Regions from separate parts of the Martelella soudanensis genome, predicted to be linked through region 1. Evidence: riboswitches for the same ligand, from Rfam matches in the RefSeq annotation. Region 1 holds a riboswitch; each other region holds the start of a gene.
The links. A riboswitch is a leader RNA that binds a small molecule or an ion and turns the genes downstream of it on or off. The one in region 1 is predicted to bind thiamine pyrophosphate.
Positions count from the first base shown of each region.

Region 1 (2,197 bases):
CGGTACGCCATGCTCTTCCGGGAAAAAGGCTTTGCCTTCGTGGCCCGCGATCCGCATTTGCGGCAGTTCGATGTTGCGGAATGAGCCGATGGTCGCGTCGACCTGCCCGGAAAGCAGCGACTGGGTGAGCGCGAAATTGACGTTGATGAGGGTGATGTCGTCTTTGGCAAGGCCGGCGTTTTCAAGCATCGTGGCCACGACCGCGTCCTCGATGCCCGCGACCGAAAAGCCGATCTTCCCGCCCTTCAGGTCGGCAACGGACTTGATCGGCCCGTCCGAAAGCACCGTCAGCGTGTTGAGCGGGGTCGAGACGAGTGTGCCGAAGCGGACGATATCGATGCCGGCCTCATGATCGAGATAGAGGTTGGGCTGGTAGTGAATGCCGATATCGACCTTGCCGGCCGCCACCATGCGCGGCACCATGGAAGGGTCGGACGGCGGGAGCAGTTCAACGTCGAGCCCCTGATCGGCGAAATAGCCGTTCTCTGCGGCAATCACCAGCGGCGCGTGGTCAGGGTTCACATACCATTCCAGGATCACGTCGAGTTTGTCGGCGGCACTTGCCAGTCCCGGCGCAAGACCCTGCGCAACGGCAAGGGCTGCGGCGAGCGCGAATTTCTTCAGCATGTCATTCTCCTATATGTTCGAGCCGGCCGCTCAATCCTCATGCGACCAGCGGGTGAAGAAGGGAGCGGCGAGATCCACCGCCTTTCGAAACAGCACGGCTTCGAGCGCCAGGATCAGCATGGCGGCGAACACGGTTTCGGTCTGCATGCGGGCATTGGCCTGGACCATGAGAAAGCCGAGCCCGCCGGCAGAGCCCACCCATTCGCCGACGACGGCGCCAAGCGGGGCCAGCGGGGCCGCGATCCTGAGGCCGGAAAACAGCTGGGGCAGCGCCAGCGGCAGGCGGATGAAGCGCAGCATCTCGAAATGCCCGGCGCCATCGAGCCTTGCCGCTGCCACCACTTCCGGATCGGTGCGCCGCAGTCCGTCGGCGAAACTGGAGGCGACGGGGAAGAACACGATGATCGTCGTCATCACCACCTTGGAAGCGATGCCGAAGCCGAACCAGAGCACCAGCATCGGCGCGATCACGAACACGGGAAAGGATTGCAGCACCACCAGCACGGGCCAGATGAAACGGCCGATCCGGGGAAAGGCCGATATCAAAATGGCCGCCGCCGCGCCGAAGACAGCGCCGATCGCAAAACCCGCCAGGATTTCCCTGAGCGTCACCAGCGCCTCTTCAAGCAGCATGGCATGGGCGGTGCCGATCTTTGCGAGCACGGCGAGCGGCGGCGGCAGGATATAGCGCGGCAGGTCGCCGAGAACGATGATCGCCTGCCAAAGCGCAAGGAGCCCGATCACGATCGTCAAAAAGGTGAGAACAGCCGAAAGGGTACGCTTCAATCCCGCTCTCCCCGGCATGGCCGGGCAGCGGAGGCGTCAATAGAGGCTGATTTTCTGGGCGTGTCGCTCAAGACCAAACTCCGTTCCTACGCCGGCATAACCCGGATCAGGTTCAAGGGTTCGGCCATCGGCCATCTCAGTGTTTTAAAAACACACCCCTCGGATGAGGCTATCTATGCCGCGCGGGGGGCGGAGGTCAAGAGCCACGGCGGCATAGACGGAAGTGCCCGCTAATATACCGACCAAAGCCCGAAAGGATTTGACAAGGGGGGCGGTTTCCATTTTCAACTTGTGGTTCAAGGCCGGCCGCGGTTTTTCAGCCGCGGTTAACAAACAGGGCCATATGCGTAAGGGGCGGCGACAGTCAGGATCTGCCGTCAGAGCGGAGGAAACTCGATGTTAATCGCCATCGTCATTGTGGCAGCGCTGTTCGGCATGCTCTTCGGTTTCGACCAGGGCGTGATTTCCGGCGCGTTGCCGTTCATCAAGCAGGATTTCACGGTGTCGGCCTTCATGGAAGGCGTGATCACCTCTGCCGTACCGCTCGGCGCGGTCGCAGGCACCATCCTTGCCATGATCACCACCGATCGGTACGGACGCAAGCCGATGCTGATCCTGGGAGCGATCATCTTTCTGGTCGGCTCGCTGATCTCCGCGCTTGCCTTCAACCAGTATGTCCTGACCCTTGCCCGCCTCGTGATAGGCGTCGGCATCGGCGCCTCGGCGATGACCGCGCCGATGTTTCTGGCCGAGGTCGCGCCGGCGCGCATTCGCGGCACCATCG
Region 1 covers NZ_CP054861.1:2,257,842-2,260,038, forward strand. Annotated here, with positions in the region: gene HQ843_RS10825 (ABC transporter substrate-binding protein) at 1-624, opposite strand, end outside; gene HQ843_RS10830 (ABC transporter permease) at 658-1,413, opposite strand; TPP riboswitch at 1,480-1,583, opposite strand; gene HQ843_RS10835 (sugar porter family MFS transporter) at 1,810-2,197, shown strand, end outside.

Region 2 (2,197 bases), 250 kb from region 1:
TGGGGCGGCGAGGAGGGCTCGCCGGGCGCCGCCGCCGCAACCACCAGGATACAGCCCCAGCCCGGCGGCCCGGTCTTTGTCGTGGGGCCGAATTTCAACGTCATCAAGCGCTATAACAATTCCACCAATTATGCGTTGGGCGTGGCATATCTCGCCGACCGTATTGCGGGCGCGGGCCCGCTGAGGGGCGGTTTCCCCGCAGACGGTTATGGTTTCACCGCCGATCAGCGCAAACAGCTGCAATCGCGGCTTGCGGCGGCGGGCTACGATGCCGGCGCCGTCGACGGCGTATTCGGCGACCAGACCCGCGCGGCGATCGCCGCCTACCAGCGGCAGAACGGGCTGAACGTCACGGGCGAACCGTCGATGGCTCTGCTGCTCAGGCTTCAGTGAGCCCGCGCCGACAGAGTGTACCCGACAGGCTTTTCCGGATATCGCGGGCTCCCGAAATTCCCGCCGCCGGGCATCGCGTACGCGCCATGCCATTGACAGAGGCCTGAAAGGCGGACAAAACCTGACTATTCCGAGGGGTGCATCATGCGATGCTGAGACGGCGCTGAGCCGGACCCTTGAACCTGATCCGGGTCATGCCGGCGTAGGAACGGAAAATTTGGCCGCTTCGCCATTGTGTTTCTCTTCTCCGCCGGTCTCCGTGATTGCAACATCCTGGAGATCGCACCATGAAGCCTTGCCTCCCGATGAGAACCGCAGGCCGCCAATGGCGCCGCCGTCTGGGCGACCGTTCATGCGTCAGGCCGTGCCGGCCGTGACCCGGGCTGCAACGGTCACCCGTCGCGCGGCCGGACGGCTTGCGGACGGGCTGGAAACCGCCCTCGGTCTGCTCGCCGCGGTTATCCTGATGGCGATGCTGGCACTTGTCATGGCCGGCGTCTGCCTGCGCTATGTCTTTCACACCGGCGTCATCGGCATGGAGGATCTCGGCATCTGGCTGAACATCGGTCTGATTTCCGCGGGCCTGCCATTGACCTTCTCCGGTCCGCTGTCGATGCGGTTCGACGGTCTCGCAAAGCGCTTGTCCGGTCGCGCGTCCGGGATGCTGCGCGTCGTGGCCGACGGCGTCAGCGTTGTCGCCGGGCTGATCCTCCTCGTCGGCGGCATCGGCGCGAGCCTCGGGCTTGGCGGCATGTCGCCGACGCTCGGGCTGCCGGAATGGGTCCGCTTCACCTTTCCCGCCTTCGGCGGTCTGGGGCTGCTCGCGCTGCTGTGCCTGCGCCGGCTGGAGCGGTCCGCCGGTTGGCCCCTGCTTCTCGCCCTCATCTTCGGCGGCGTTGTCTATGGGGCGGTCGGCCGACTTGCAATCGACGCCGGGCTGCCGGCAAGCCTGCCGCTGGTGGTTGCCGCCTCTCTCGGCTTGCTGGCGGGCGCGCCGCTCGCCCATGTCTTTCTGGCATCGTCCTATATCGCAATCGCCTTCGGGGCGCTGCAGACGGAACAGGCGATCATCGTCAATAGCGTTGCCGGAATGTCTAAATTCCTGTTGCTGGCGATCCCTTTCTTTCTCCTCGCGGGCGCGTTCCTGAAACTGTCGGGCGCGGCCGGCAAACTCGTCACATTCGCGGCTTCGCTGGTCGGCCATTATCGTGGCGGGCTGGCGCAGACGACGCTGTTGACCGGCGTTCTGTTTTCAGGAGCATCCGGCTCCTCCGTTGCCAATGCCGCGTTTTCCGCCTCGACGTTCCATCCCGAACTGGTGCGTCACGGCTATCCGCCCGCCCGCGCCGGGGCGCTTGTCGCCGCGTCCTCCGTTCTCGACAATGTCATTCCCCCATCGATCGCCTTTCTCATACTGGCGACGGCGACCAATCTTCCGGTTGGCGCGCTGCTCGTCGGCGGGCTGTTTGCCGGCCTGCTGATGGCCGCTTTTCTCGCCGTCGCCATAAGATTTGCGATGGCCGCCGCGAGCGGCGGGCCGCCGGCTTCGGCAACCATGCGCAAGCGTGCCGGGATCGCGGCCCTGCCGGCCTTCGGTCTCGGCCTGATCGTGGTGTTCGGCATTCGCCTGGGCATCGTCACGACCACGGAGGCGGCGGCGCTGGCGGCCATGTACGCGCTCATTCTGGCTGTGCTGTCCCGCCGCTCCGGGGGGAGCCTTGTCGCGGCCTTCCGCCAGTCGGCCGCCGAGGCGGCGGCGATCGGCCTGCTGATCGGTGCGGCGGCCCCGGTCGCCTTCCTGCTG
Region 2 covers NZ_CP054861.1:2,509,503-2,511,699, forward strand. Annotated here, with positions in the region: gene HQ843_RS11955 (lytic murein transglycosylase) at 1-393, shown strand, start outside; TPP riboswitch at 517-619, shown strand; gene HQ843_RS11960 (TRAP transporter large permease) at 746-2,197, shown strand, end outside.
Region 2: linked by a shared signal. The riboswitch ahead of HQ843_RS11960 (TRAP transporter large permease) and the one ahead of HQ843_RS10830 (ABC transporter permease) in region 1 are both predicted to bind thiamine pyrophosphate.

Region 3 (2,197 bases), 950 kb from region 1:
CGCGGCGCTGCCCGAAGCTTGAGACGGAAACAGCCGCACTCACCGCGCGCTCATGGCGTTCAGCCATTCATCGATCCATTTCTGACGGTTTTCGGCGACCACGTCCGGTGAAAATTGCAGGGTCTTTTCGGGCTTGACCGCATCCGCGAAGGCGGCGGGCAGCGGATCGGTGGTGGCGGCTGCCGGCATCATCCAGTTATGGGTCGGGATCGCGTCCTGAAAACCGGGGGTCAGGATGAATTCGAGGAAGGATTTCGCAAGCGCGGGATCATCGGCCATGGCGGTCATGCCGGCGACCTCGATCTGGATATAGAGCCCGTCCTTGAAATCGATCGCCTTGTAGCGATCGCTGCCCTCGGCGATCTCGTGATAGGCCGGCGAGGTGGTGTAGGACAGCACCATCGGCGCCTCGCCGCTGGTAAACAGCCCGTAGGCCTCCGACCAGCCCGGCGCGACCGTCAGGATCCGGTCGGAGAGTTTTTTCCACTGCTGGGCGGCGTCATCGCCATAGACCGATTTCATCCACAGCAGCATGCCGAGCCCGGGCGTGGAGGTGCGCGGGTCCTCGATCACCAGCTTCTCGCCGGCGGGTCCGTTGACCAGTTCGTCGAGCGTGGTCGGCGGCGCGTCGATGCTTTCGGTGTCATAGACGATGTCGAACCAGCCGTAATCGAAGGGCACGAACACTTCGTCGGAAAAACCGCCGGGAATTTCGGTATTCTCGGTCGAGACCCCGGAGTCTGCGAAAAAGCCGGTTTCCTTCGCCTCGTGGATCAGGTTGTTGTCGAGGCCGAGAACGATGTCGGCCGGGCTCGACTGCCCCTCAAGCTTCAGCCGGTTGAGAAGGGCGACGCCATCCTGGACGCTGACGAATTTCAGCGTGCAGCCGCAGGTCTTCTCGAAGGCCGCCTTCACCAGCGGTCCGGGCCCCCATTCGGCATTGAAGCTTTCATAGGTGTAGACGGTGAGGACCTTGCCCTCCTGGGCTGCCGCCGGCAGGGCCGGAAGGGCTGCGAGCGCCAGAATTGCGATGGCTGAGCGATGGATCATGACGCCTCCTTTGTGTTCCGTGACTGAAGGGGAAAACGGCGTCCTGCGCCTCTAATCCCTCCGCCGGTGCTAGCCGGATCAGGTTCTTCGGGTTGGCCTCAGGCCTCTCAGCGAAAATCGCACCCCGTTAGAGCTCATCAACACCTATCGCGGCGCTCCCGGCATTTCAAGAGGCGCATGATTTGAAAAATCGGCTCAAACGCACTAGGTAAAGAGCGGGTCCGGCCTGCCGGATGCCAAGCCGGTCGTCATGCGAAAACAAAGCGTGTCGGCTCATCCTTCAGGGGCGAAAGCACTCTGGAAACGGGAAACGGCGCGGCCGATCGCGGCCAGCGTGCAGTGTTCAAAAGGAAGGAGCACACGAAATGACAGAAGCCAAAACGGGCGATACCGTTCGTATTCACTACACCGGAACCCTCAATGACGGTTCGACCTTTGACAGTTCCGATGGCCGCCAGCCGCTGGAATTCACCGTGGGCGCCGGCCAGATCATCCCCGGCCTCGACCGCGAGATCGCCGGCATGGCCGTCGGAGACAATCGCGATGTGAAGGTGGCCTCCACCGAAGCCTACGGCCCCCACGACCCGCAGAAGGTGCAGGTCGTACCGCGCTCCGCGATGCCGCAGGAGGTCGAGGTCGCCCCCGGCATGCAGCTTCAGGCGCGCACGCCCGATGGCCAGACCGTGCCGCTGATCGTCACTAGGGTCGAGGAGCGGGAAGTCACGGTCGATGCCAATCATCCGCTGGCGGGCCAGGACCTGAACTTCGCGGTCGAACTGGTCGAGATCGTGAAGGCCGCCTGATCGGGGTCCCTGATCAACGCTGCCGCGCGGTTTTCGAACTATGTGAAAATATTGCGGCGCGAAGGTGGCAACCTGCCATGATTTTGCCATTCTTTGGCTGAATGGCTTTGCTAATAATGGGCTGGTACGCAACGCCGTGTGTCAGCCCTTTTTGGTGAGCCATACCCATGCCGGATTCCCGGAAAGACGTCTTTATCGATCGAAACTATTTCCTTTCAGTGATGGAACCGAAACGGGTTTGCCTCGTTTGTGACTCGTTCGCGTCTTATTGGCGCAGGACATTCGCGCAACCGCGTGCCTCAGCCTATGGTAGCCGGAGGGAATGAATATATTGCCCCGCACCA
Region 3 covers NZ_CP054861.1:1,309,531-1,311,727, reverse strand. Annotated here, with positions in the region: gene thiB (thiamine ABC transporter substrate binding subunit) at 40-1,050, opposite strand; TPP riboswitch at 1,089-1,187, opposite strand; gene HQ843_RS06315 (FKBP-type peptidyl-prolyl cis-trans isomerase) at 1,416-1,853, shown strand.
Region 3: linked by a shared signal. The riboswitch ahead of thiB (thiamine ABC transporter substrate binding subunit) and the one ahead of HQ843_RS10830 (ABC transporter permease) in region 1 are both predicted to bind thiamine pyrophosphate.

Region 4 (2,197 bases), 2.3 Mb from region 1:
GAGCGAATACACCGAAAATGTCGGCACCGGGGTCGACAGCTATGCGATCCGCCAGCCGCTCGGCGTCGTTGCCGGCATCACGCCGTTCAACTTCCCGGCGATGGTGCCGATGTGGATGTTCCCGATCGCGCTTGCGGCGGGCAACTGCTTCGTGCTGAAGCCGTCCGAACGCGATCCCTCCGCCTCGCTGCTGATTGCCGCGTGGCTGAAGGAAGCGGGCCTGCCCGATGGCGTCTTCAACGTCGTCCAGGGCGACAAGGAGGCCGTCGACGCGCTGCTGACCGATCCGGATATCGAAGCCGTTTCCTTCGTAGGCTCGACCCCGATCGCGCGCTACATCTACACCACCGCGACCGCCAACGGCAAACGCTGCCAGGCGCTCGGCGGGGCCAAGAACCACATGATCGTGATGCCCGATGCCGACATGGACCAGGCGGCAGATGCGCTGATGGGCGCGGCCTTCGGTTCCGCCGGCGAGCGCTGCATGGCAATCTCGGTGGCCGTGCCGGTCGGCGACGAGACGGCGGACCGGCTGATCGACAAACTCAAACCCCGGATTGCAGCCCTCAAGGTCGGCCCCGGCACCGATCCGGAAGCCGATATGGGCCCGCTGGTGACGGCGGCGGCATTCGAACGCGTGAACGGCTACATCGATTCGGGCGTCGAAGAAGGCGCGGAACTGGTGGTCGATGGCCGCGGCCTGAAGCTGCAGGGCTACGAGAACGGTTATTTCATCGGCGCAACCCTGTTCGACAAGGTCACGACCGACATGAAGATCTACAAGGAAGAGATTTTCGGCCCGGTCCTCTCGGTCGCCCGCGCCAGGAGCTATGACGAGGCCGCCCAGTGGATCAACGACCATGAATTCGGCAATGGCACCGCGATCTTCACCCGCGACGGCGATGCCGCCCGCGAATTCGCCCACAAGATCAGGGTCGGCATGGTCGGCGTCAATGTGCCGATCCCGGTTCCGATGGCGTTCCACTCCTTCGGCGGCTGGAAGGCCTCGCTGTTCGGCGACCACCACATGCACGGGCCGGAAGGCGTTCGCTTCTACACCCGCCTGAAGACCATCACCCAGCGCTGGCCCAAGGGCATCCGCGCCGGCGCGGAATTCTCGATGCCGACGATGAAGTAAAATACCGCGCCGCCCCTTACCGGGCGGCGTTTTTCTGCTATATAGCGGCCAACAAGAGCGACAGGGGCGTCGGCGAAAGCCGGCTGAGATGAACCCTTGGAACCTGATCCGGATCATACCGGCGGAGGGAGTCACTCGGGTTCGCGAGCTTCGTCCCTCCGGCCCGTCTGGTTTCTCCGCCAAAGCAAGGAGGAAGCCGATGGTTGATATTGCTGCCATTCTTCAGAAGATGCGCGCTGAAGCGCCGCTCACGCAATGCATCACCAATTACGTGGCGATGAATATCGCCGCCAATGTGCTGCTGGCCGCAGGCGCTTCTCCGGCGATGGTCCACGCGAAGGAGGAGGCCGGCGAATTCGCCGGAATCGCTTCCGCCGTCACCATCAATATCGGTACGCTTTCGCCAGACTGGCTCGCCGGCATGAAGGCCGCGGCCGAGACCGCCAACCGCAACAACACGCCCTGGGTGCTGGATCCCGTCGCCCATTTCGCCACCGGCTTCCGGGCCAGGTCAGCGCTCGAAATTCTCGGCCTCGGCCCGACGATCCTGCGCGGCAATGCCTCTGAAATCCTCGCGTTCTCAGGCGCCACCAGCGCCGGCAAGGGGGTCGATGCCGGCGACAGCGTGGCGGCCGCCGAAGAGACCGCGAAAGCGCTCGCCCGTGAGCGCAACATGGTCGTGGCCGTCACCGGGGAGCGCGATTTCGTGACCGACGGCGAACGCTGCGCCCGCATCGGCGGCGGCTCTGCCCTGATGCCGCGGGTCACGGCGCTCGGCTGCGCGCTGACGGCGCTTGTCGGCGGCTATGCCGGGGCATGGCGCGAGGATGCCTTCGAAGCGACGGTCGCAGCGCTCGCCCATTACGGCGTCGCGGGGCGACGCGCGCATGGAAAGGCGGAAGGCCCCGGCTCGTTCCAGGTCCATTTCCTCGATGCGCTCGCCGCCGTGACGCCCGACACGCTTGCCCTCGAAGCGGAGATCGAATTGCCATGAACTTCGACCTTTCCCTCTATCTCGTCCTCGATCCGGAACTTTGCGGCGATTACGGCATGGTCGCC
Region 4 covers NZ_CP054861.1:4,592,299-4,594,495, forward strand. Annotated here, with positions in the region: gene HQ843_RS21920 (CoA-acylating methylmalonate-semialdehyde dehydrogenase) at 1-1,138, shown strand, start outside; TPP riboswitch at 1,191-1,285, shown strand; gene thiM (hydroxyethylthiazole kinase) at 1,338-2,132, shown strand; gene thiE (thiamine phosphate synthase) at 2,129-2,197, shown strand, end outside.
Region 4: linked by a shared signal. The riboswitch ahead of thiM (hydroxyethylthiazole kinase) and the one ahead of HQ843_RS10830 (ABC transporter permease) in region 1 are both predicted to bind thiamine pyrophosphate.